3 regions of the Pseudomonas sp. 910_23 genome follow, and region 2 is predicted to be linked to each of the others. Evidence: predicted binding sites of a transcription regulator. Region 2 holds the regulator's gene; each other region holds the start of a gene.
What was found. The regulator sigma-54, encoded in region 2, starts transcription at its own class of promoters, with help from an activator protein. The targets are predictions, from matches to a motif close to ANTGGCATNNANNTTGCTNT.

Region 1 (7,262 bases), on a different contig from region 2:
TCATGAGTATCAAGCTGATCACCTTCGACCTGGACGACACCCTCTGGGACAACGTACCCGTCATCATCAGCGCCGAAGCGTCGATGCGCGAATGGCTGGCGCTCAACGCCTCCAAGGTCGGGGACCTACCCCTGGAGCATTTCGCCAGCCTGCGCCAGCAAGTATTGCAGCGTCATCCCGAGCTCAAGCACCGCATCAGCATCCTGCGCCATCGGGTGTTGATGCTGGCATTCGAAGAGGCCGGCTATCCCCAGCCTGAAGCGGCGCAAATGGCGGATGTGTGCTTCGAAGCGTTCATCCATGCACGTCACCAGCTCACCGTGTTCCCGGAAGCCGAGCCGATGCTCAAGGCGCTGCGCCAGCACTTCCTGCTGGGGGTGATCACCAATGGCAATGCCGATGTGCAGCGCGTTGGCCTGGCGGAGTACTTCCATTTTGCCTTGCGCGCTGAAGACATCGGCATTGCCAAGCCGGACGGGCGCTTGTTTGAAGAGGCGTTGCAGCGCGGAGGCGTGGACGCCGGAGCGGCGGTGCACGTGGGCGATCACCCTGGGGATGACATCGCCGGTGCTCAGCAGGCGGGGCTGCGGGCGGTGTGGTTTAACCCCGCGGGCAAGGCCTGGGAGGGTGACAAGCACCCGGATGCGCAGATTCGCAGCCTGACGGAGTTGCCGCCACTGCTGAGTCGCTGGGGTTAACACTGCCCCCCAATGTGGGAGCGAACTGGTAATGGCTCCAGGCATGAAAAAGCCCGCAGCGACGGCGGGCTTTTTCTTACAAGCAGGAGGCAGACCTTAGATAGGTCGGCTGCCGTACTTGTTATCCGGCTTCTTCGGTGGGTCTGCAACCACGTTAGCCTCGACTTCGACCACTTTGCCGCCTTTAGCGAGGAACTCTTCCATCGCACGGGCCAGGGCATCGCGCTCTTTGTTCTTGGCTTCAACGCTTGGCAGCTCGTCTACCGAAACAGCAGCCTTGGCTTTGCCTTTGGCTTTGGGAGCCGCGTCATCGGCACCGCCATCCTCGGCATCGTCAGCAACGTCTTCCGCCGCTACTTCAAGACCTTCTTCGGTGTCGTCTTCATCACCTACTTCGAGGTCGTCTTGTTCCAGATCATCGTCGCTCATGTTCTACCTCATGACTTGCGAAAAGCAGATTAGTTATAGCCCAGCTTCACCCTCTGTCGAGGTCGCCGGAAAAAAATCAACATCCACCGGATTTCCAGTGGCTTATGCCTCTTCACCGTGCAAGGTGGCGAGGACTTTACGAGCACCGCCATGATCACGGTGCTCGCCCAGATAAACACCTTGCCAGGTCCCCATCGCCAAGCGGCCGGCCTTGACCGGCAAACTCAGCTGGCAGCCCAGCAGACTGGCCTTGAAGTGCGCCGGCAGATCATCCGGACCTTCGTCGTTATGTTCAAACCCTGCGCGGCCCTGTGGCACCAGCAGGTTGAAAAAACGCTCGAAGTCACGGCGAACCGCCGGGTCGGCATTCTCGTTGACGGTCAACGAGGCCGAGGTGTGCTGCAGCCACAAATGCAACAGGCCCACACGGCAAGCCTTCAATTCAGGCAAGCCGGCAAGCAACTCGTCCGTTACCAGATGAAAGCCCCGGGGCTTGGCCCGCAGGGTAATCAGGGTCTGTTGCCACATACAGTTCTCCGCCCATCGGCGCGCATTCTAGCGCGCTCTGGGAAAAAACAAAGTGCCGAATACGCCTTCATGCCTGTAAGACATTTGCACTCTGAAAAGTGCCGTGTGGATCCCATCACAAAGTTGATAAAAAACCCATACACCTTTAGCCAAAGACAAACACCAGACAAAAAAATGCCCGGCAAGCCGGGCATGTTTTTTTCGCGTACTTACAAGTTGTAGCCGCGCTCGTTGTGTTGCGCCAGGTCGAGGCCCACAGCCTCTTCTTCCTCAGTGACACGCAGGCCCATGACCATGTCCAGCACCTTGAGGATGACGAAGGTCACGATGGCTGTATAGATCACAGTGAAGCCTACGCCTTTGCACTGGATCCAGACCTGGGCAGCGATATCGGTCACGGTGCCGAAGCCGCCCAGTGCCGGGGCTGCAAACACACCGGTGAGGATCGCACCGACGATACCGCCGATACCGTGCACACCGAAGGCGTCCAGGGAGTCGTCGTAGCCCAGCTTGCGCTTGAGGCTGGTGGCGCAGAAGAAGCACACCACACCGGCAACCAGGCCGATCACCAGGGCACCCATCGGGCCCACGGTGCCAGCGGCTGGCGTCACGGCGACCAGGCCGGCCACCACACCTGAGGCAATGCCCAGTGCACTTGGCTTGCCGTGAGTGATCCACTCGGCGAACATCCAGCCCAGCGCCGCAGCAGCCGTGGCAATCTGGGTGACCAGCATCGCCATGCCCGCCGTGCCGTTGGCCGCCGCAGCGGAGCCGGCGTTGAAGCCAAACCAGCCGATCCACAGCATGGCCGCGCCGATCAAGGTATAACCCAGGTTGTGCGGTGCCATTGGTGTAGTCGGGAAGCCTTTACGCTTGCCCAGCACGATGCACGCCACCAGGCCCGCCACACCCGCGTTGATGTGCACGACGGTGCCGCCGGCGAAGTCCAGCACGCCCCAGTCCCACATCAGGCCACCGTTGCCGCTCCAGACCATGTGCGCGATCGGCGCGTAGACCAGGGTGAACCAGATAGCCATGAAGATCAGCATCGCGGAGAACTTCATGCGCTCTGCGAAGGCACCGACGATCAGCGCCGGGGTGATGATGGCGAAGGTCATCTGGAAGGTGATGAACACGGCTTCCGGAAACAGCGCCGCAGGCCCGGTGATGCTGGCCGGGGTGACACCCGCCAGGAACGCCTTGCCCAGGCCGCCGAAGAAGGAGTTGAAGTTGACCACACCCTGTTCCATACCGGTGGTATCAAACGCGATGCTGTAGCCGTAGACGACCCACAGGATGCTGATCAAGCCGGTGATGGCAAAGCACTGCATCATCACTGACAGAATATTCTTGGAGCGGACCATGCCGCCGTAGAACAGCGCCAGGCCAGGGATGGTCATGAACAGCACCAAAGCGGTGGCGGTCAGCATCCAGGCGGTGTCGCCGGAGTTGAGGACTGGAGCAGCCACTTCGTCTGCCGCCATGGCCAGGCTTGGCATTACGATGGACAGCAGGGCTCCGAGCCCTGCGAATTTACGCAGAGTCATAGTGTTTTCTCCTGGGGCGTTGGGGTTTGGCGGCTTAGATTGCGTCGGTATCGGTTTCGCCGGTACGGATGCGAATAGCCTGTTCCAGATTGACCACGAAGATCTTGCCGTCACCGATCTTGCCGGTGTTGGCCGCCTTGGTTATCGCCTCGATAACCCGGTCAAGATCCTTGTCGTCAATGGCGACATCAATCTTCACCTTCGGCAGGAAATCGACTACGTATTCCGCGCCACGATACAGCTCGGTATGACCCTTCTGCCGACCGAAGCCCTTGACCTCAGTAACGGTAATGCCCTGCACGCCGATCTCGGACAGTGACTCGCGTACATCGTCCAACTTGAACGGCTTGATGATGGCAGTGACTAGCTTCATGAAAACTCTCTCCCGAATTGGTGGACTTGCCCCAGGAAAACAAACCCGTCTCAAGTCTAAGCGCAGTGCCTGGCTTTGTAACGCATCGTCGCCTCGGCATTTGCCGTTGCGACGCCAGCGATCCACTGGTGACGAAACCTGTACCCCTGATCCGTCGGCGCACTGCATTCGTCACAGCGACTGCATCAGTGCATGGGTCATGATCGTCTAAGCAGAAACCTTGCCAGCTCCGTAAAAACCACTGAAATCAATCCCTTGCTCACTTGTGCCCACCCACGGGGCGTGCGCGCGGCCGCAATGCGCATCAAAACGGTGCGCAGCCGCCCGCTTTGATGCGCGAAAACCGTGCGCAACGCGGCATGAAAAAGACTATAGACGCTGCGTGATACACTGCTGGCCAACTGTTTTCCGGAATGTTTCCCATGCTCGCGCCCAAAGACCTCCTCGACGCCCTGAGCGGCCACGCCTCTCGCCTGTTCAGCGGCGACACCCCGCTGCCCCGCAATGAAATCGAAAGCCAGTTCAAGGCATTGCTGCAAAGTGGTTTCAGCAAGCTCGACCTGGTCAGCCGGGAAGAGTTTGACAGCCAGATGGTGGTGCTGGCCCGCACGCGTGCGCGGTTGGAGAGCCTGGAGGCGAAGGTGGCTGAACTTGAAGCACGGTTGGCGCCATCCTCTGCTGAATAAACACGGTTAGTGTGGGAGCTGGCTTGCCTGCGATGGCGGTGAATCAGCGGATGATTCTTTGCTGACATACCGTTATCGCAGGCAAGCCAGCTCCCACATTTGTTTTGCATTGCCGCCCGGATACGTTCTGTAAAACCTCCCTCCCTCGCTGGACGCCCCCCTCGTCTACCCTTGAAAAAACCGCAGGAAGCGCCCCCCCATTCAAGGAACGAGCATGTCCCTCGCTATCGTGCACAGCCGCGCCCAGGTCGGCGTTGAAGCCCCCGCCGTCACCGTTGAAGTGCATATGGCCAATGGCTTGCCATCGCTGACGCTGGTGGGCCTGCCGGAAACTGCAGTGAAGGAAAGCAAGGATCGCGTTCGCAGCGCCATTCTCAACTCGGCGCTGCAATACCCGGCCCGGCGCATCACCCTCAATCTCGCGCCCGCCGACCTACCCAAGGACGGCGGGCGCTTTGATCTGGCGATTGCCCTGGGGATCCTGGCGGCCAGTGTGCAAGTGCCGGCCTTGATGCTTGATGACGTGGAGTGCCTTGGGGAGTTGGCGTTGTCCGGCGAGGTGCGGGCGGTCAAAGGTGTGTTGCCGGCCGCGCTGGCAGCGCGCAAGGCCGGGCGCACCGTGATAGTGCCCAGGGCCAATGCCGAGGAAGCCTGCCTTGCGTCGGGGCTCAAAGTGATTGCGGTGGACCACCTGCTGCAAGTGGTGGCGCACCTTAATGGGCATGTGCCGATTGAGCCCTACAGGTCCGACGGCTTGCTGTACTTGAACAAGCCTTACCCGGACCTGAGTGAAGTGCAGGGCCAACTGGCAGCCAAGCGGGCCTTGCTGATTGCGGCGGCCGGCGCACATAACCTGCTGTTCAGCGGGCCACCCGGTACCGGCAAAACCCTGTTGGCCAGCCGCCTGCCGGGCTTGCTGCCACCGCTGAGCGAGCAGGAGGCGCTGGAAGTGGCCGCGATCCAATCCGTGGTCAGCCTGGCCCCCCTGAGCCATTGGCCCAATCGCCCGTTCCGCCAGCCGCACCACTCGGCATCCGGCCCGGCGCTGGTGGGTGGCGGCTCGAAGCCGCAGCCGGGGGAAATCACCCTGGCCCATCACGGCGTGCTGTTTCTGGATGAGCTGCCGGAATTTGATCGCAAGGTACTGGAGGTGCTGCGCGAGCCATTGGAGTCGGGGCATATCGTGATCTCCCGAGCCAGGGACCGGGTGAGTTTCCCGGCACGCTTCCAATTGGTCGCGGCCATGAACCCCTGCCCGTGCGGCTACATGGGCGAACCCAGCGGGCGTTGTCGGTGCACGCCGGAACAGATACAACGCTATCGCAACAAGCTATCCGGGCCGCTGCTGGACCGGATTGATTTGCACCTGACAGTCGCGCGGGAGGTCACTGCGCTGAGCCCCTCCCAACAGGCCGGTGACACCACCGCGCAAGCGTCCGCCCAGGTGGCGCAAGCCCGTGAACGCCAGCACCAGCGCCAGGGTTGTGCCAATGCATTCCTCGATCTGCCACGGCTACGCGAACACTGCCAGTTGACCAAAGCCGATGAAAGCTGGCTGGAAAGCGCGTGCGAACGACTGACATTATCGCTGCGTGCAGCCCATCGGTTGCTCAAGGTGGCTCGCACCCTGGCGGACCTTGAGCAAGTGGAAGGCATCGCCCGCCATCATTTGGCGGAGGCGTTGCAGTACCGACCAGCCGCTCATGGCTAGCACTTGTCAGGCAAAATCCAGCAGCAGCCTCGCCACTTCCAGCACCTCTTCCAGCACCGCTTCTGCCGACTCTGCGGAAGGCTTGAGCATCAGGTCATCGGCATAGCCCATCGCCAGGGCGAAGATCTGCCGTGCAGCGCGCTGACACGACTCGCAGCGAAAGACGCCATCGGCAACGCCCCGCTCGATCACTTCGGCAAGCATGCCTTGCCACTGGGCGTTGATCACCAGGTAAGCCTGGGCCATTTGCGGGTCGTGCATGGCTTCGTCCCAGGCGTCGAGCCACAGCGCCCAAGCGGCGTCAGCGGTGCTGGGCAGGCAGTCGCGCAAGAACCCCATTAGCGCCTCCAGCGGTGGCGCATCGGCCAACGGCTCACGCACTTCATCCAACTGCTCATTGGCAAAGCGCACAAAAGCTTCGCGACGCAGTTCATTCCAGTCACTGAAATAGTGATAGACGTGACTGCGTGACAGCCCGGCATGTTCGGCCAAGTCACGGGTGGACACCGCGGCAAAGCCCTTACTGCGAAACAGCTCAAGAGCGGCGGCGATGATCTGGTCTTTACGGTCGATACGCGACATGGGCAATTCCTTCGGGCGCCGGTAGATGAGCGGCGCTTGCTTTTTGAGCGATCGCTCAAGGATACTTGAGCAGTCGCTCAATAATAGCGTCTATCACTCCTTTGGTGCACCCATGACATCCGTCACCCCCCAAATTCTGATCGAAGAAAGCCAGAAAATCGGCCAGCAGTCCGCCAGCCAGACACTCAAGGCTATTGCCAAAGCCTATCCCGGCAAGCTGTCTTGCACCTTGTCGCTGGTGGCGCTGGAGAACGCACTGTTGTTGGCCTATCCGCTGTTTGCCGGGTTCGCGGTGGATTCGATTATCCGCGGCGATGCCACCAGTGCGTTGTTCTATGCCGCCGTGGTCATGGCGTTCTGGGTGGTCGGGGCGGCACGGCGAGCGCTGGATACACGCACGTTCACGCGCATTTACGCCGACCTTGCGGTGCCAGTCATCCTCAACCAGCGCCAACAGAACCACAGCACCTCGAAATCAGCGGCACGGGTGGTGCTGGCACGGGAATTTGTCGACTTCTTTGAAAAGCACGTGCCGATCATCGCCACGGCGTTGGTGTCGATTGTGGGCGCGGCGGTAATGTTGATCGTGATTGAGCCATGGGTAGGCATGGCCTGCCTGGCCGCGCTGCTGCTGTGCATGACCTTGTTGCCACGCTTTGCACAGCGCAATCAGGAACTACACGAGCGCCTGAATAACCGCCTGGAGAA
Region 2 (7,262 bases):
TCGCCCTGAATACATCAATGCGTTCTACAGCGTAATTAACTGGCCGGAAGTTGCTGCCCGCTACCAGGCCGCCTTGGCCTGACATTCACTCTAAAACAAGATCTAAGGGCGACTATGGGCACTGAAACACTGGCGATCAGCAGCGTGCGAATGTTCCGTTATGCGTTCGGTTCACTGCTGTTATTGGCAGGGACTGCGTTGCTGGTGGCCCATGGGCTGGCCTGGTTGGACCTTGAGCCGCGTATCCTGCGCGCGTTGCAGGGCGGCGCGATTTGCGCGCTCGGCACGGCGCTGGGCGCGGTGCCGGTCCTGGTGATACGGCGGATGCCGGTAGCGTTGAGCGACACCTTGCTGGGCTTCGGTGCAGGTGTGATGCTCGCAGCGACCGCTTTTTCCCTGGTCGTGCCGGGTATCGCCGCGGCTGAAGGCCTGGGCCTTTCGCCGTGGGGTGCGGGTGGGCTGATCAGCTTCGGCATCATGCTGGGCGCATTCGGGTTGTATCTGGTGGATCGCAAGGTCTCCGGCGCCAGCCCGGAGATGCTGGTGGGGACGCCGGATAAGCCGGTGATCCCGCCGCGCATCTGGCTGTTTGTATTCGCCATCATTGCGCACAACATTCCCGAAGGCATGGCAGTGGGCGTCTCCGCGGGAGGAGGGATGGCGGATGCTGACAGTCTCGCCATGGGCATTGCCTTACAGGATGTACCCGAGGGCTTGGTGATCGCGCTGGTATTGGCTGGGGCGGGGATGTCGCGGATCAAGGCGTTCCTGATCGGCGCCGCATCAGGATTGGTTGAACCGGTATTTGCGGTGCTCTGCGCCTGGCTGGTGAGCCTGGCTGAGGTGTTGCTGCCGTTGGGGCTGGCGCTGGCCGCCGGTGCGATGTTGTTGGTAGTGACCCATGAAGTCATCCCCGAATCGCGTCGCAACGGTCACGAAAAGCTCGCCAGCCTGGGGTTGTGTATCGGGTTTTGCCTGATGATGGTGATGGATACGGCGTTGGGCTGAAGCCAGCTCTCGTATCGGCGGTTATTCGCCTTCATCGAATTTGTTGTTGATCAGCTCAACCAACGCCGCCATCGCTTCCTGCTCTTGCTCGCCTGCAGTGTGCAGATGAATCGTGGTGCCCTTGCCGGCTGCCAGCATCATCATCGCCATGATGCTCTTGCCATCGACCATGGACTCCGGTGTGCGCCCGGCGCGGATCTGGCAGGGAAACTTTCCGGCCACGCCGACGAACTTTGCCGACGCCCGGGCGTGCAGGCCCAGCTTGTTGATGATTTCAATTTCCAGAGCGGGCATCGCGCAGGTGTTCCTTTCAGCTTAGGTCGCGGTGGCGAACCTGGACATTCTTGAGGGTTTGTTGCAGCACCTGGCCCAGCCGCTCAGTCAGGTAAACCGAGCGGTGATGGCCACCCGTGCAGCCAATGGCAATGGTGACATACGCCCGATTGCTCGCGGCAAAACGCGGCAACCATTTAAGCAGGTAGCTGGAGATGTCCTGGAACATCTCTTCCACATCCGGCTGCGCGGCGAGGTAGTCGGCGACGGGCTGATCCAGCCCCGACTGATCGCGCAATTCCGGCTTCCAGTAAGGGTTGGGCAGGCAGCGCACATCGAACACCAGGTCGGCATCGACCGGCATGCCACGCTTGAAGCCAAACGACTCGACCAGGAACGCTGTGCCCGGCTCGGGCTGATTCAGCAGGCGCAACTTGATCGCGTCACGCAACTGGTACAGGTTCAGGCTGGTGGTGTTGATCTTCAGGTCGGCCAGATCAATGATCGGCCCCAGCAGTTTGGTCTCGTCTTCAATGGCTTCGGCCAGGGAGCGGTTCGCGCTGCTGAGCGGGTGGCGTCGACGGGTTTCGGAGAAACGCTTGAGCAGGGTTTCTTCATCGGCATCCAGGTACAGCACATCGCAATGAATGTGCTTGGCGCGCACTTCTTCGAGCAGTTCCGGGAACCGCGAGAGGTGGCTGGGCAGGTTGCGGGCGTCGATCGACACAGCGACCAGCGGCTGCGCCAGCTCGGTGTGGATAAGGGCGCGCTCCGCCAACTCCGGCAGCAGGCCGGCCGGCAGGTTGTCGATGCAATAGAAACCGTTGTCCTCAAGCACATTGAGGGCGGTGCTTTTACCTGAGCCGGAGCGGCCGCTGACGATGATCAAACGCATGATTACTGCCCGTTTTGTTCATCCAGGACGACCTGATACAGCGCCTCGTTGCTGCTGGCACTGCGCAACTTGTCACGTACTTCCTTGCGGTCGAGCATACTGGCTATCTGACGAAGCAGTTCCAGGTGCGCATCGGTGGCGGCTTTCGGGACCAGTAGCACGAACAGCAGGTCAACCGGAGCACCGTCGATGGCGTCGAAGTCGATGGGTTTTTCCAGGTGCAGCAAGGCGCTGACCGGGGTCTCGCAGCCTTCGAGACGGCAGTGAGGAATAGCGATGCCGTTGCCAAAACCGGTGGAGCCGAGTTTTTCACGGGCAATCAGAGCCTCGAAAACATCTTGCATCTCCAGCTCAGGCACTTGGCTGCTGATCAGGTTGGCAATTTGTTCCAGGGCGCGCTTTTTACTGCCGCCCGGGACGTTCACGAGGGAACGGCCGGGGGTCAGGATGGTTTGAAGTTGGATCATGGGGGAGGGTTAACGACCTGTACCTTGCATCAGGTGCAGATTCTTTTCCTTATGCTTTATGAGTTGGCGGTCGAGCTTGTCGTAGAGCGAGTCAATCGCCGCGTACATGTCTTCGTGTTCCGCGTTGGCGACGAGCTTGGCATTCGGTACGTGCAGGGTGGCCTCGATTTTCTGCTTGAGCTTATCGACCTCCATGATGACCTGCACGTTGGTGATCTTGTCAAAATGCCCCGCAAGCTTGTTCAGCTTGCTCTCGGTGTATTCACGCAGGGGCTTGGTGACTTCCAGCTGGTGTCCACTGATGTTGACTTGCATACAGCTTCTCCTTCGTTGCCAGTGCATAAAGCGGCAGGCAAAACGCCTGCCACTGGAACGCTATGGCCTGCCCGTCACATCAAACGCTTACGCTCGCTGGAAGGCGCGATCCCAAGGGACTCACGGTACTTGGCGACGGTTCGACGGGCGACCTGAATGCCTTGTGCCTCCAGTAAACCAGCGATCTTGCTGTCACTCAACGGCTTTTTCTGATTTTCCGCGGCAACCAGTTTTTTGATGATCGCGCGGATCGCCGTGGACGAGCATTCGCCGCCTTCGGAGGTGCTGACGTGGCTGGAGAAAAAGTATTTCAGCTCATAAATACCACGCGGGGTATGCATGAACTTTTGCGTGGTTACCCGGGAAATTGTCGATTCATGCATGCCTACCGCTTCGGCGATATCGTGCAGCACCAGAGGCTTCATGGCTTCGTCGCCGTATTCCAGGAAGCCGCGCTGGTGCTCGACGATCTGGGTGGCGACTTTCATCAGGGTTTCGTTGCGGCTTTGCAGGCTCTTGATGAACCACCGCGCTTCCTGCAACTGGTTGCGCATGAAGGTATTGTCGGCGCTGGTATCGGCGCGGCGCACAAAACCTGCGTATTGCGGGTTGACCCGCAGCCGTGGCACCGATTCCTGGTTCAACTCCACCAGCCAGCGCTCGTTGTCCTTGCGCACGATCACGTCGGGAACCACGTATTCGGCTTCGCTGGATTCAATCTGCGAACCGGGGCGCGGGTTGAGGCTTTGCACCAGCTCGATGACCTGGCGCAAATCGTCTTCCTTGAGCTTCATGCGGCGCATCAACTGGCTGTAGTCGCGGCTACCCAGCAGATCGATGTAGTCGCTGACCAGACGCTGGGCCTCGGCGAGCCATGGCGTCTTGGCAGGCAACTGGCGCAGTTGCAGCAACAGGCACTCGCTGAGCGTGCGGGCGCCGATGCCGGCGGGCTCGAATTGCTGGATGCGGTGCAGGACGGCTTCGATTTCGTCCAGCTCGATGTCCAGTTCCGGGTCGAAGGCTTCGAGGATCTCGTCGAGGGTTTCGTCCAGATAACCCTGGTTATTGATGCAATCGATGAGCGTAACCGCGATAAGGCGATCAGTGTCCGACATCGGCGCCAGGTTGAGTTGCCACAGCAAGTGGCTCTGCAGGCTCTCGCCAGCCGAGGTGCGGGTGGTGAAGTCCCACTCGTCATCATCATTGCTCGGCAGGCTGCTGGCGCTGGTCTGGTAAACGTCTTCCCATGCGGTATCCACGGGAAGCTCGTTGGGAATGCGTTCGTTCCATTCGCCTTCTTCCAGGTTGTCCACCGTAGGGGCGGTTTCCTGGTAGGAGGGTTCCTGCACGTCGGGATTGGGTTTTTGCTCGATGTTGTCGGCCAGTGGGTCGGCATTGTCGAAGTCGTCGCCTTCTTCCTGGCGTTCGAGCATCGGATTGGACTCCAGGGCCTCCTGGATTTCCTGCTGCAGGTCCAGGGTCGACAATTGGAGCAGGCGGATGGCCTGTTGCAGCTGCGGTGTCATCGTCAGCTGCTGGCCCATTCTCAGGACTAGCGATGGTTTCATGGCAGGGGCTTAACACCTTATTCGCCGGCGCAATGCGCCATCCACGACAGGGCGCGTGAGCGCCAACATAAGCAAATTATATGCCTGATATCAGGGCCTTTGCCTAGAGCGCGGTAACAATAAAAAAACCAAGGTTTCTATTGACTCCTGCGCGCTCCGGCGAAAGGCGCGATACCACTCCGTCTACAGGCGGAACTCGTGACCCAGATAAACTTCCTTGACCAGTTCATTGGCCAGGATGGTCTCGGCGTCGCCTTCAGCAATCAACTGACCATCGTTGACGATATAGGCGGTTTCACAGATATCCAGCGTCTCACGGACGTTGTGGTCGGTGATCAGCACGCCAATACCCTTGGCCTTGAGGTGGTGAATGATCTGCTTGATATCGCCGACCGAAATCGGGTCAACGCCGGCAAACGGCTCATCCAGCAGGATGAACTTCGGTGCGGTGGCCAGGGCGCGGGCGATTTCCACGCGGCGGCGCTCACCACCGGACAGGCTCATGCCGAGGTTGTCGCGAATATGGTTGATGTGGAACTCCTGCAACAGGCTTTCCAGCTCTTTGCGGCGGCCGTCGCGGTCGAGTTCCTTGCGGGTCTCGAGGATCGCCATGATGTTGTCGGCTACCGACAGTTTGCGGAAGATCGACGCTTCCTGGGGCAGATAACCGATACCGGCGCGTGCACGACCGTGCATGGGCTGGTGGCTGACGTCCAGGTCGTCGATCAACACGCGACCCTGATCCGCCTGGACCAGCCCGACGATCATATAGAAGCAGGTGGTCTTGCCGGCACCGTTGGGGCCGAGCAAACCGACGATCTGGCCGCTGTCGATCGACAGGCTGACATCACGTACCACCTGGCGGCTTTTATAGGCCTTGGCCAGATGCTGGGCTTTCAGGGTTGCCATTACTCGGCCTTCTTCTTCGGCTGGATAACCATGTCGATGCGTGGGCGAGGTGTGCTGAGCTTGCTGCCCGTGGCGCGGCCGGCGTTAGCAACCTGTTTCACGGTGTCATAAGTGATTTTCTCACCTTCCGTGGAGTTGCCGTCGGGGCTTAACACCTTGGCCTGATCGATCAGGACGATGCGATTCTGCTGGGCATGATACTGAATGGTCTTGCCATAGCCCTTCATCGGGCCTGTATCGGCGGCGGACTGCTTCTGTTCGAAGTAAGCCAGGTTGCCCACCGAGGTCACGACATCGATATCGCCGGCCTGGGTACGCGTCAAGGTCACCGTATTGCCGGTGATCTTCATCGAACCCTGGGTGATGATCACGCCGCCGGTGTAGGTGGCGACACCTTGCTTGTCATCGAGCTGCGCATCGTCAGCCGAGATGTGGATCGGTTGCTGGCTATCGTTCGGCAGAGCCCAGGCGCTCACGCTTCCCAGTGCTGCGCCCAGACCGAGCAAAATAGGGAGGGTTTTAACGAGCCTCATACTGTCCTCTTACGTTCGATAGCAGGTGTATCCTGCTTTCTTTCAAATACGCTTTCATTCCCTTGCCAGTCGATACACCGCCAGCGCCGTCGATTCTAACGTCTTGCTCGGTCTGCGCATATTGCTTCTGTGGGAATACGGTCATGCGACTGCTGGTAATAATGGTGTCGCGATTCTGCGCGTCTGTACGTGCGACGCGGACCGAGTCGATCAGTTCAACTTCAGTGCCGTCCGGGTTGACCTCGCCGCGCTTGCTGGTGACATGCCACGGGAATTCGGTGCCGCGATACAGGTTCAGGTCCGGATTGGTCAGCAGGCTGACTTCAGAGGCCTTCAAGTGCTCGACCTTGTCCGACGTCATTTCATACTGCACCTTGCCGTCTGGCAGGAACTGAATGCTGTAGGCGTTGGTGGCGTAATAGTCGATAACGCCTTCGTCAACCTGCGCAACAGGCTTGTCGAGAAAGCGCTCCGGGCTGATATTCCAGTAGCCCACCGCCAGGAACAACGCGGCAATGACCCCGAATAGCAGGAAGTTGCGAATCTTTTTGCTCAGCATATAACGCTCTATAGGTAGGCGGCGTGGGCCGCTTCAAGGCTGCCCTGGGCACGCAGGATCAACTCGCAGAACTCGCGGGCAGCACCTTCGCCGCCACGGGCGGTGGTGATGCCATGGGCGTGTTCGCGCACAAACGCCGCGGCATTCGCGACCGCCATGCCCAGGCCCACCCGGCGAATCACCGGCAGGTCGGGCAGGTCGTCACCCAGATAGGCGACTTGTTCATAGCTTAGGTTGAGTTGGCCAAGAAGCTCGTCCAGCACCACCAGTTTATCCTCGCGGCCCTGATACAGGTGAGCAATTCCGAGGTTTTGTGCGCGGCGTTCCACAACCGGCGTCTTTCGACCGCTGATAATCGCCGTTTGCACGCCCGCCGCCATCAGCATCTTGATGCCCTGGCCATCGAGCGTATTGAATGTCTTGAATTCGCTGCCGTCTTCGAGAAAGTACAGGCGGCCGTCGGTCAGCACGCCGTCAACGTCGAAAATCGCCAGCTTGATGTTTTTACCGCGTTGCAACAGATCGCTGGTCATTTACATCACTCCTGCGCGCAGCAAGTCGCCAAGGTTAAGGGCTCCGATCGGTCGATCATCGTTATCGACGACGATCAGCGCGCCGATCCGGTGGTCTTCCATGATTTTCAGCGCTTCAGCCGCGAGCATTTCAGCGCGGGCGGTCTTGCCGTGGGGTGTCATCACCGCGTCGATGGTGGCGGTGTGAATATCAATGGTGCGG
Region 3 (7,262 bases), on a different contig from region 2:
CGCGCCAGCAAGTCCAGGCCGCTTGCGCCGGGCATACGAATGTCGGAGATGATCACGTCCGGCTGCTGGCGTGCCAGGCGGCTCATCACCCCGTCGGCGCTGTCGAAGCTTTGGGTGGTCATGCCTTCCTGTTGCAAGGCTTTTTCCAGGACCCAACGGATAGAACGGTCGTCATCGACGATCCAGACAGTTTCACTACGGCTCATGTCGTGGGGGCTCCTTGTTCCAATGGCAGGAAGATCGAGAACGTGGTGTGGCCGGGATGGCTCTCACATTCGATCAGGCCCTGGTGCTGGCTGATGATGTTCTGGGTAATGGCCAGGCCCAGCCCGGTACCGTCCGGGCGGCCACTGACCATGGGGAAGAAGATGGTTTCCTGCAGTTCGGCGGGAATGCCGGGGCCGTTGTCGATGATCTCGACCTTGGTCACCAGGCGATGGCGCACATGGCCGATGGTGAACTGGCGCAGGGCGCGGGTGCGCAAACTGATGCGGCCCAGGCGCAGCTCGTTTTGGCTGCTGATGGCCTGCATGGCGTTGCGCACGATATTGAGCACCGCCTGGATCATCTGCTCGCGGTCGATCAATACATCAGGAATGCTTGGGTCATAGTCGCGTACCAAGGTGATACAGCCCTGGCTTTCGGCCTCGACCAGTTGGCAGACGCGCTCCAGCACCTCATGCACGTTGGTCATCGCCAATGACGGCAACTTGTTGGAGCCGAGCATCCGGTCCACCAGGTTACGCAGGCGGTCGGCTTCTTCGATGATGACGTTGGTGTAGTCCTTGAGATGCTCCTCGGGCAGCTCGCGGGCCAGCAGCTGCGCGGCGCCGCGAATCCCGCCGAGCGGGTTCTTGATTTCGTGAGCCAGGCCGCGCACCAGCATCTTGCTGGTTTCCTGCTTGGACAGCTGCGCCTCTTCCTTGGTGATGCGCAGCAGGCGGTCGCGGGGGTGTACTTCGAGCAATAGCAGCGTGGCGCCATTGCTCAGAATGGGGGTTACGGCGTAATCGACCGTCAGTGTCTGGCCGGTGAGGGCGGTGAGCATCGCTTCGCGCTTGGTGAACGGATGTGCCTGCTCCACGGCCTGGCGCAACGAGCTCAAGGCTTCGGCCGACTCGGTGAACAGCTCGCTGATGAACTGCCCATGGCTGCGCTGGCCGCTGATGGCCAGGAGCATCTCCGCCGCCGGGTTCATGTACTCAAGGCGCAGATCGGCATTGAGCAGGATGGTCGCGGTGGTCAGGTTGTCGAGTAACAAACGGTGCAGTGCATCGCTGATGGTCATCGGGACCTCTTTTGGAGCAAGGCGCAGGCTTGAGGCACACGCTGATACAAGGAAAATGCAAAAACCAAACCAAGGCTCCGAAAAGAAGCGTTAAAGCCCTGAAATAGGGGTTTGTGGCGCGAAACTGTGGCGTTCTGCCAGCTTTGTCGGGAAGATTCGAACCAAAATGGGCTGTGGCTGGAGTAAGGGTGCAACCTATCGCACCAATATAGTGCGGTTTTGTGAAGGTTGTTCAGGAAGCTGCCAGAGATGGCCCTGAATGCATACAGTCCAAATGTGGGAGGGGGCTTGCTCCCACATTTTTACCGGGTTTGCAGTCATTAACCTATGTAGATGCAGAGTTCGGCGGTGGCGCGGATCATTGCCAGTTGGCGCAGCGGATCATTCAGCGGCTCATGCACGGCGGTGGCCAGCCATTGGGGGCACTGTGGATCGGCACGGTGCGGAATGAAGTCGGCCAGTTGTTGCAGCAGGCGTTTTTGCAGCTCATCCAGCTGCGGGCGAATCTGCTTGATCAGGTCCGGCCGCGGCTCGTCTGGGGCTTTGCCCTGGAACTGCCAGTCGGACAGGTGGGTGTATTGCACCAGTTTGTTCGCTTCGATCTGCGCGGCGAAGAACTGCTCGGCAGCGGCCGGGTCCAGCTTGTAGCTCGGCGCCTGGGCAGTGACGCTGGCGATCACCTCTTGCTCGCGCTTCTTGTCCTCCACGGGCTTGTGGCTGTCCCATTTACTCAGCGCCACCTGGTCGGCAATCTCCAGGCGTTCGGCGATGCTGTTGAGCAGTGGCTCCAAGGTAGGTGGGGCGGCGTAAACACCGGCGCTGACGAACAGCAGGGCGAACACGAATTTATGTTTCAACACAGATCTCCTTGTGGGAGGGGGCTTGCTCCCGATAGTGGTGTGTCAGTAACACATATACTGCCTGACACTCTGCCATCGGGAGCAAGCCCCCTCCCACCTTTGATTGGGTTTGCAGATGGGGAGCCGGGTAATCCCCGGGCAAAAAAAAGACCTCCCTAGGGAGGTCTTTTTCATCACGCCACGTTAAGCAACGCTACCGGATCAGCAGCTGTAGTACAGCTCGTATTCCAGTGGGTGTACGAAGGTGCGCACCTTGATTTCTTCTTCGCTTTTCAGGGCGATGTAAGCGTCGATGAAGTCGTCGCTGAACACGCCGCCTTTGGTCAGGAACGCACGGCCCTTGTCCAGCTCTTCCAGGGCTTCTTTCAGGCTGCCGCACACTTGTGGGATCTCTTTGGCCTCTTCAGGCGGCAGGTCGTACAAGTTCTTGTCGGCGGCGTCGCCAGGGTGGATCTTGTTCTGGATACCGTCCAGGCCGGCCATGACCAGTGCAGCGAAGGCCAGGTATGGGTTGGCTGCCGGGTCCGGGAAGCGAGCTTCGATACGGCGAGCGCGCGGGCTGGACACGTAAGGAATACGGATCGAGGCAGAGCGGTTACGCGCCGAGTAGGCCAGCATTACCGGAGCTTCGAAACCTGGGACCAGACGCTTGTAGGAGTTGGTCGACGGGTTGGTGAAGCCGTTCAGGGCCTTACCGTGCTTGATGATGCCGCCGATGAAGTACAGGGCTGTGTCGGACAGGCCGGCATAACCTTCACCTGCGAAGGTGTTCTTGCCTTCTTTGGCGATGGACAGGTGAACGTGCATACCCGAACCGTTATCGCCGTACAGAGGCTTGGGCATGAAGGTAGCGGTACGGCCGTAAGCGACGGCAGTGTTGTGTACGCAGTACTTCAGGGTCTGAACTTCGTCAGCCTTGGCCACCAGGGTGTTGAACTTCACACCGATTTCGTTCTGGCCGGCAGTCGCCACTTCGTGGTGATGCACTTCGATGACCAGGCCCATGTCTTCCATGGCGTTGCACATGGAGGTACGGATTTCGTGGTCGTGGTCGAACGGTGGAACCGGGAAGTAGCCGCCTTTGATGCCTGGACGGTGGCCATGGTTGCCGCCTTCCACGTCCTGGTCGGACATCCACGAACCTTGTTCGGAGTAGATCTTGAACATGGAGCCGGAGATGTCGGACTTGAACTTCACCTGGTCGAAGATGAAGAACTCTGGCTCCGGGCCCACGAATACAGTGTCACCAATACCGGTGGACTTCAGGTATTCCTCGGCACGCTTGGCGATCGCACGTGGGTCGCGGTCGTAGCCTTGCATGGTCGACGGCTCGATCACGTCGCAGACCAGGATCAGGGTCGGCTCTTCGGTGAACGGGTCCAGCACGGCAGTGCTGTCGTCCGGCATCAGGATCATGTCGGAAGCTTCAATGCCTTTCCAGCCGGCGATGGAGGAGCCGTCGAACATTTTGCCTTCTTCGAAGAAAGCATCATCCAGCGCGTCGCGAGCCGGCATGGTCACGTGGTGCTGAGTGCCTTTTGTGTCCGTGAAGCGCAGATCAATCCATTTAACGTCATGATCTTTGATGAGTTGAACCGACTTCGACATGGTGTCCTCCGGGTGGCTTCGGGCTTGGGTAGTGGAGTTAGCCCTTAGAATGTGGGTGATGCCGGCGCGGATACTCCGCCAAGGCAACCTGCCTCACAAGAGAGCAAATTACATGCCAGTGCGCCAACATGGTCTTTTTGCCTCAAAATGGCCCCTATAGCGGTGCAATAGGCCAAAGCGCGAGAAATAGCGCACTGCAATGTAGCGTTTATTTGTGTAAATGACCCGTTTTGGTGCATTGCACGTTCGATGCATATTAACTGGTTAAACCTTGAGCGATTTCCGCTATAATCCGCGCCCCCCTTTTTCAGCAGGCCCGGCGCGCGCTGTTTCCATGAAATTAATCGTTAAAGTCTTCCCCGAGATCACCATCAAAAGCCGACCGGTACGGACGCGTTTCATCCGTCAGTTGGCCAAGAACATCCGTGCCGTGCTCCGTGACCTGGACCCGGCTGTGGTGGTGAACGGTGTGTGGGACAACCTCGAGCTGGAAACCCGCATTACCGACGCCAAAGCCTTGAAGGACATGACCGAGCGCCTGAGCTGCATGCCGGGCATCGCGCATTTCCTGCAGGTGGATGAGTACCCGCTGGGCGACTTCGACGACATCACCGAAAAGTGCAAGCAGCACTACGGCAGTGCACTTGAAGGGAAGATTTTTTCGGTGCGCTGCAAGCGTGCCGGCAAGCACACCTTCAGCTCCATGGATGTAGAGAAATACGTCGGCAGCAAGCTGCGTCGCGAGTGCGGCGCCGCTGGAATTTCCCTTAAAGCGCCGCAAATTGAAGTGCGCATGGAAATTCGCGACCAACGGTTGTTTGTGATCCACAGCCAGCACAACAGCATCGGCGGCTACCCGCTGGGCGCCCTGGAACAGACCCTGGTATTGATGTCCGGCGGTTTCGATTCCACGGTGGCGGCCTACCAGATCATGCGTCGCGGCCTGATGAGCCACTTCTGCTTCTTTAACCTGGGCGGGCGTGCCCATGAATTGGGCGTGATGGAAGTTGCGCACTTTATCTGGAAGAAGTACGGCAGCTCCCAGCGCGTGCTATTTGTAAGCGTGCCGTTCGAGGAAGTGCTGGGCGAAATTCTCGGCAAAGTCGATAACAGTCATATGGGCGTGGTATTGAAGCGTATGATGTTGCGCGCCGCGTCCCGAGTCGCCGATCAATTGCAGATCGACGCGCTGGTGACCGGCGAGGCGATTTCCCAGGTGTCCAGCCAGACGCTGCCGAACCTGTCGATCATCGACTGCGTCACCGAGAAGCTGGTGTTGCGCCCGCTGATAGCCAGCCACAAGCAGGACATCATCGACCTGGCAGAGCAAATCGGCACCGCCGACTTTGCCAAGCACATGCCCGAGTACTGCGGGGTCATCTCGGTGAACCCCAAGACCCACGCCAAGCGTCACCGCGTGGAGCATGAAGAGAAAGAATTCGACATGGCGATTCTGGAGCGTGCGCTCGAGAACGCCAAGCTGGTCCCAATCGATCGGGTGATCGACGAGTTGGGCCAGGATGTAAAAATCGAAGAAGTCAGCGAAGCCCTGGCCGGCCAGATCGTCATCGACATCCGTCACCCGGATGCCGCTGAGGATGAGCCGCTGGAAATCGCCGGCATCGACGTGCAAACGCTGCCGTTCTACGCACTGAACGCGCGTTTCAAGGAACTGGATAACAGCCGTCAGTACCTGTTGTATTGCGACAAAGGCGTGATGAGTCGCCTGCATGCCCACCATTTGCTCAGTGAGGGGCATGCCAATGTGCGCGTTTATCGACCGAGCTAAGAGCCCGGGGCTGTTTGCCTGTGGCCTGCGTCACCGGCCCCCCGACTCTGCCGTCAAGCTGTAACGGCAAGGCCTGACTCTACTGTTAATCGCTGCCACGACCTGTCAGCACACCGAATCCTCTGATCGAGATACACAAGTGATCGAAAATCTACGTAACATCGCCATCATTGCTCACGTTGACCATGGTAAAACCACCCTGGTAGACAAACTCCTGCGTCAATCCGGCACCCTGGAGCGCAACGAGCTCAACGACGAGCGCGTGATGGACTCCAACGACCAGGAAAAAGAGCGCGGTATTACCATCCTGGCAAAAAACACCGCCATCAACTGGAACGGCTACCACATCAACATCGTGGATACCCCGGGCCACGCCGACTTCGGCGGCGAAGTAGAACGCGTAATGTCGATGGTTGACTCCGTTCTGCTGCTGGTTGACGCTCAAGACGGCCCTATGCCGCAAACCCGTTTCGTGACCAAGAAGGCTTTCGAAGCCGGCCTGCGCCCGATCGTGTGCATCAACAAGGTTGACCGTCCAGGCGCGCGTCCGGACTGGGTTCTGGACCAGATCTTCGACCTGTTCGACAACCTGGGTGCCACCGAAGAACAGCTGGACTTCCAGGTCATCTACGCCTCGGCCCTGAACGGTATTGCTGGTCTTGACCACACCGACATGGCTGAAGACATGACCCCGCTGTACCAGTCGATCGTCGACAACGTACCCGCGCCGAAAGTTGACCGTGACGGCCCGTTCCAGATGCAAATCTCGGCACTGGACTACAACAGCTTCCTGGGTGTTATCGGCGTTGGCCGTATCGCTCGTGGTAGCGTCAAGCCGAACACCCCGGTTGTCGCTATCGGCGCCGACGGCAAGAAGCGTAACGGTCGTATCCTGAAGCTGATGGGTCACCACGGTCTGCACCGTATCGACGTTGAAGAAGCTTTCGCTGGCGACATCGTATGCGTAAGCGGCATGGACTCGCTGTTCATCTCCGACACCCTGTGCCAGCCGGACAACGTTGAGGCGATGAAGCCTCTGACCGTTGACGAGCCAACCGTTTCCATGACCTTCCAGGTAAACGACTCGCCGTTCTGCGGTAAAGAAGGCAAGTTCGTGACCTCCCGTAACATCAAGGAGCGTCTGGACAAGGAGCTGCTGTACAACGTTGCTCTGCGCGTTGAAGAAGGCGACTCGGCTGACAAGTTCAAGGTCTCCGGCCGTGGTGAGCTGCACCTCTCGGTACTGATCGAAACCATGCGTCGCGAAGGCTTCGAAATGGGTGTTGGTCGTCCGGAAGTGATCATCCGTACTGTTGACGGCGTGAAGCAGGAACCGTTCGAAAACGTCACCATCGACACCCCTGAAGAATCCCAGGGCAAGGTCATGGAAGAGATGGGCCTGCGTAAGGGCGACCTGACCAACATGGTGCCGGATGGCAAAGGCCGTGTACGTCTGGAATACAACATCCCTGCTCGTGGTCTGATCGGTTTCCGTAACCAGTTCCTGACCCTGACCAACGGTGCTGGCATCCTGACTTCGATCTTCGATCGCTACGACACCATGAAGTCCGGCGACATGTCCGGCCGTCAGAACGGTGTTCTGGTATCGGTAGAAACCGGCAAGGCGCTGACCTACTCCCTGGAAACCCTCCAGGCGCGTGGCAAGCTGTTCGTTGAACACGGTCAAGAGATCTACAACGGCCAGATCGTTGGTCTG

Region 1: the regulator sigma-54 is predicted to act here: its motif matches at 3,784-3,803, upstream of glnK (P-II family nitrogen regulator).
Region 3: the regulator sigma-54 is predicted to act here: its motif matches at 3,857-3,876, upstream of glnA (type I glutamate--ammonia ligase).

The regions. Positions count from the first base shown of each region.
Region 1 is NZ_VXCZ01000008.1:146,911-154,172, forward strand. Features, by position in the region: gene xerC (tyrosine recombinase XerC) at 1-6, shown strand, start outside; gene FW800_RS12250 (HAD family hydrolase) at 3-698, shown strand; gene sutA (transcriptional regulator SutA) at 795-1,127, opposite strand; gene FW800_RS12260 (secondary thiamine-phosphate synthase enzyme YjbQ) at 1,230-1,655, opposite strand; gene FW800_RS12265 (ammonium transporter) at 1,865-3,202, opposite strand; gene glnK (P-II family nitrogen regulator) at 3,237-3,575, opposite strand; gene FW800_RS12275 (accessory factor UbiK family protein) at 3,998-4,261, shown strand; gene FW800_RS12280 (YifB family Mg chelatase-like AAA ATPase) at 4,476-5,972, shown strand; gene FW800_RS12285 (TetR/AcrR family transcriptional regulator) at 5,979-6,554, opposite strand; gene FW800_RS12290 (ABC transporter six-transmembrane domain-containing protein) at 6,667-7,262, shown strand, end outside.
Region 2 is NZ_VXCZ01000011.1:104,591-111,852, forward strand. Features, by position in the region: gene FW800_RS15320 (superoxide dismutase) at 1-82, shown strand, start outside; gene FW800_RS15325 (ZIP family metal transporter) at 115-1,008, shown strand; gene FW800_RS15330 (HPr family phosphocarrier protein) at 1,030-1,302, opposite strand; gene rapZ (RNase adapter RapZ) at 1,319-2,176, opposite strand; gene ptsN (PTS IIA-like nitrogen regulatory protein PtsN) at 2,179-2,643, opposite strand; gene hpf (ribosome hibernation-promoting factor, HPF/YfiA family) at 2,653-2,958, opposite strand; gene FW800_RS15350 (RNA polymerase factor sigma-54) at 3,033-4,526, opposite strand; gene lptB (LPS export ABC transporter ATP-binding protein) at 4,710-5,435, opposite strand; gene lptA (lipopolysaccharide transport periplasmic protein LptA) at 5,435-5,968, opposite strand; gene lptC (LPS export ABC transporter periplasmic protein LptC) at 5,955-6,527, opposite strand; gene FW800_RS15370 (KdsC family phosphatase) at 6,536-7,060, opposite strand; gene FW800_RS15375 (KpsF/GutQ family sugar-phosphate isomerase) at 7,061-7,262, opposite strand, start outside.
Region 3 is NZ_VXCZ01000002.1:73,943-81,204, forward strand. Features, by position in the region: gene ntrC (nitrogen regulation protein NR(I)) at 1-206, opposite strand, end outside; gene glnL (nitrogen regulation protein NR(II)) at 203-1,288, opposite strand; gene FW800_RS02550 (chorismate mutase) at 1,609-2,145, opposite strand; gene glnA (type I glutamate--ammonia ligase) at 2,350-3,756, opposite strand; gene thiI (tRNA uracil 4-sulfurtransferase ThiI) at 4,091-5,545, shown strand; gene typA (translational GTPase TypA) at 5,685-7,262, shown strand, end outside.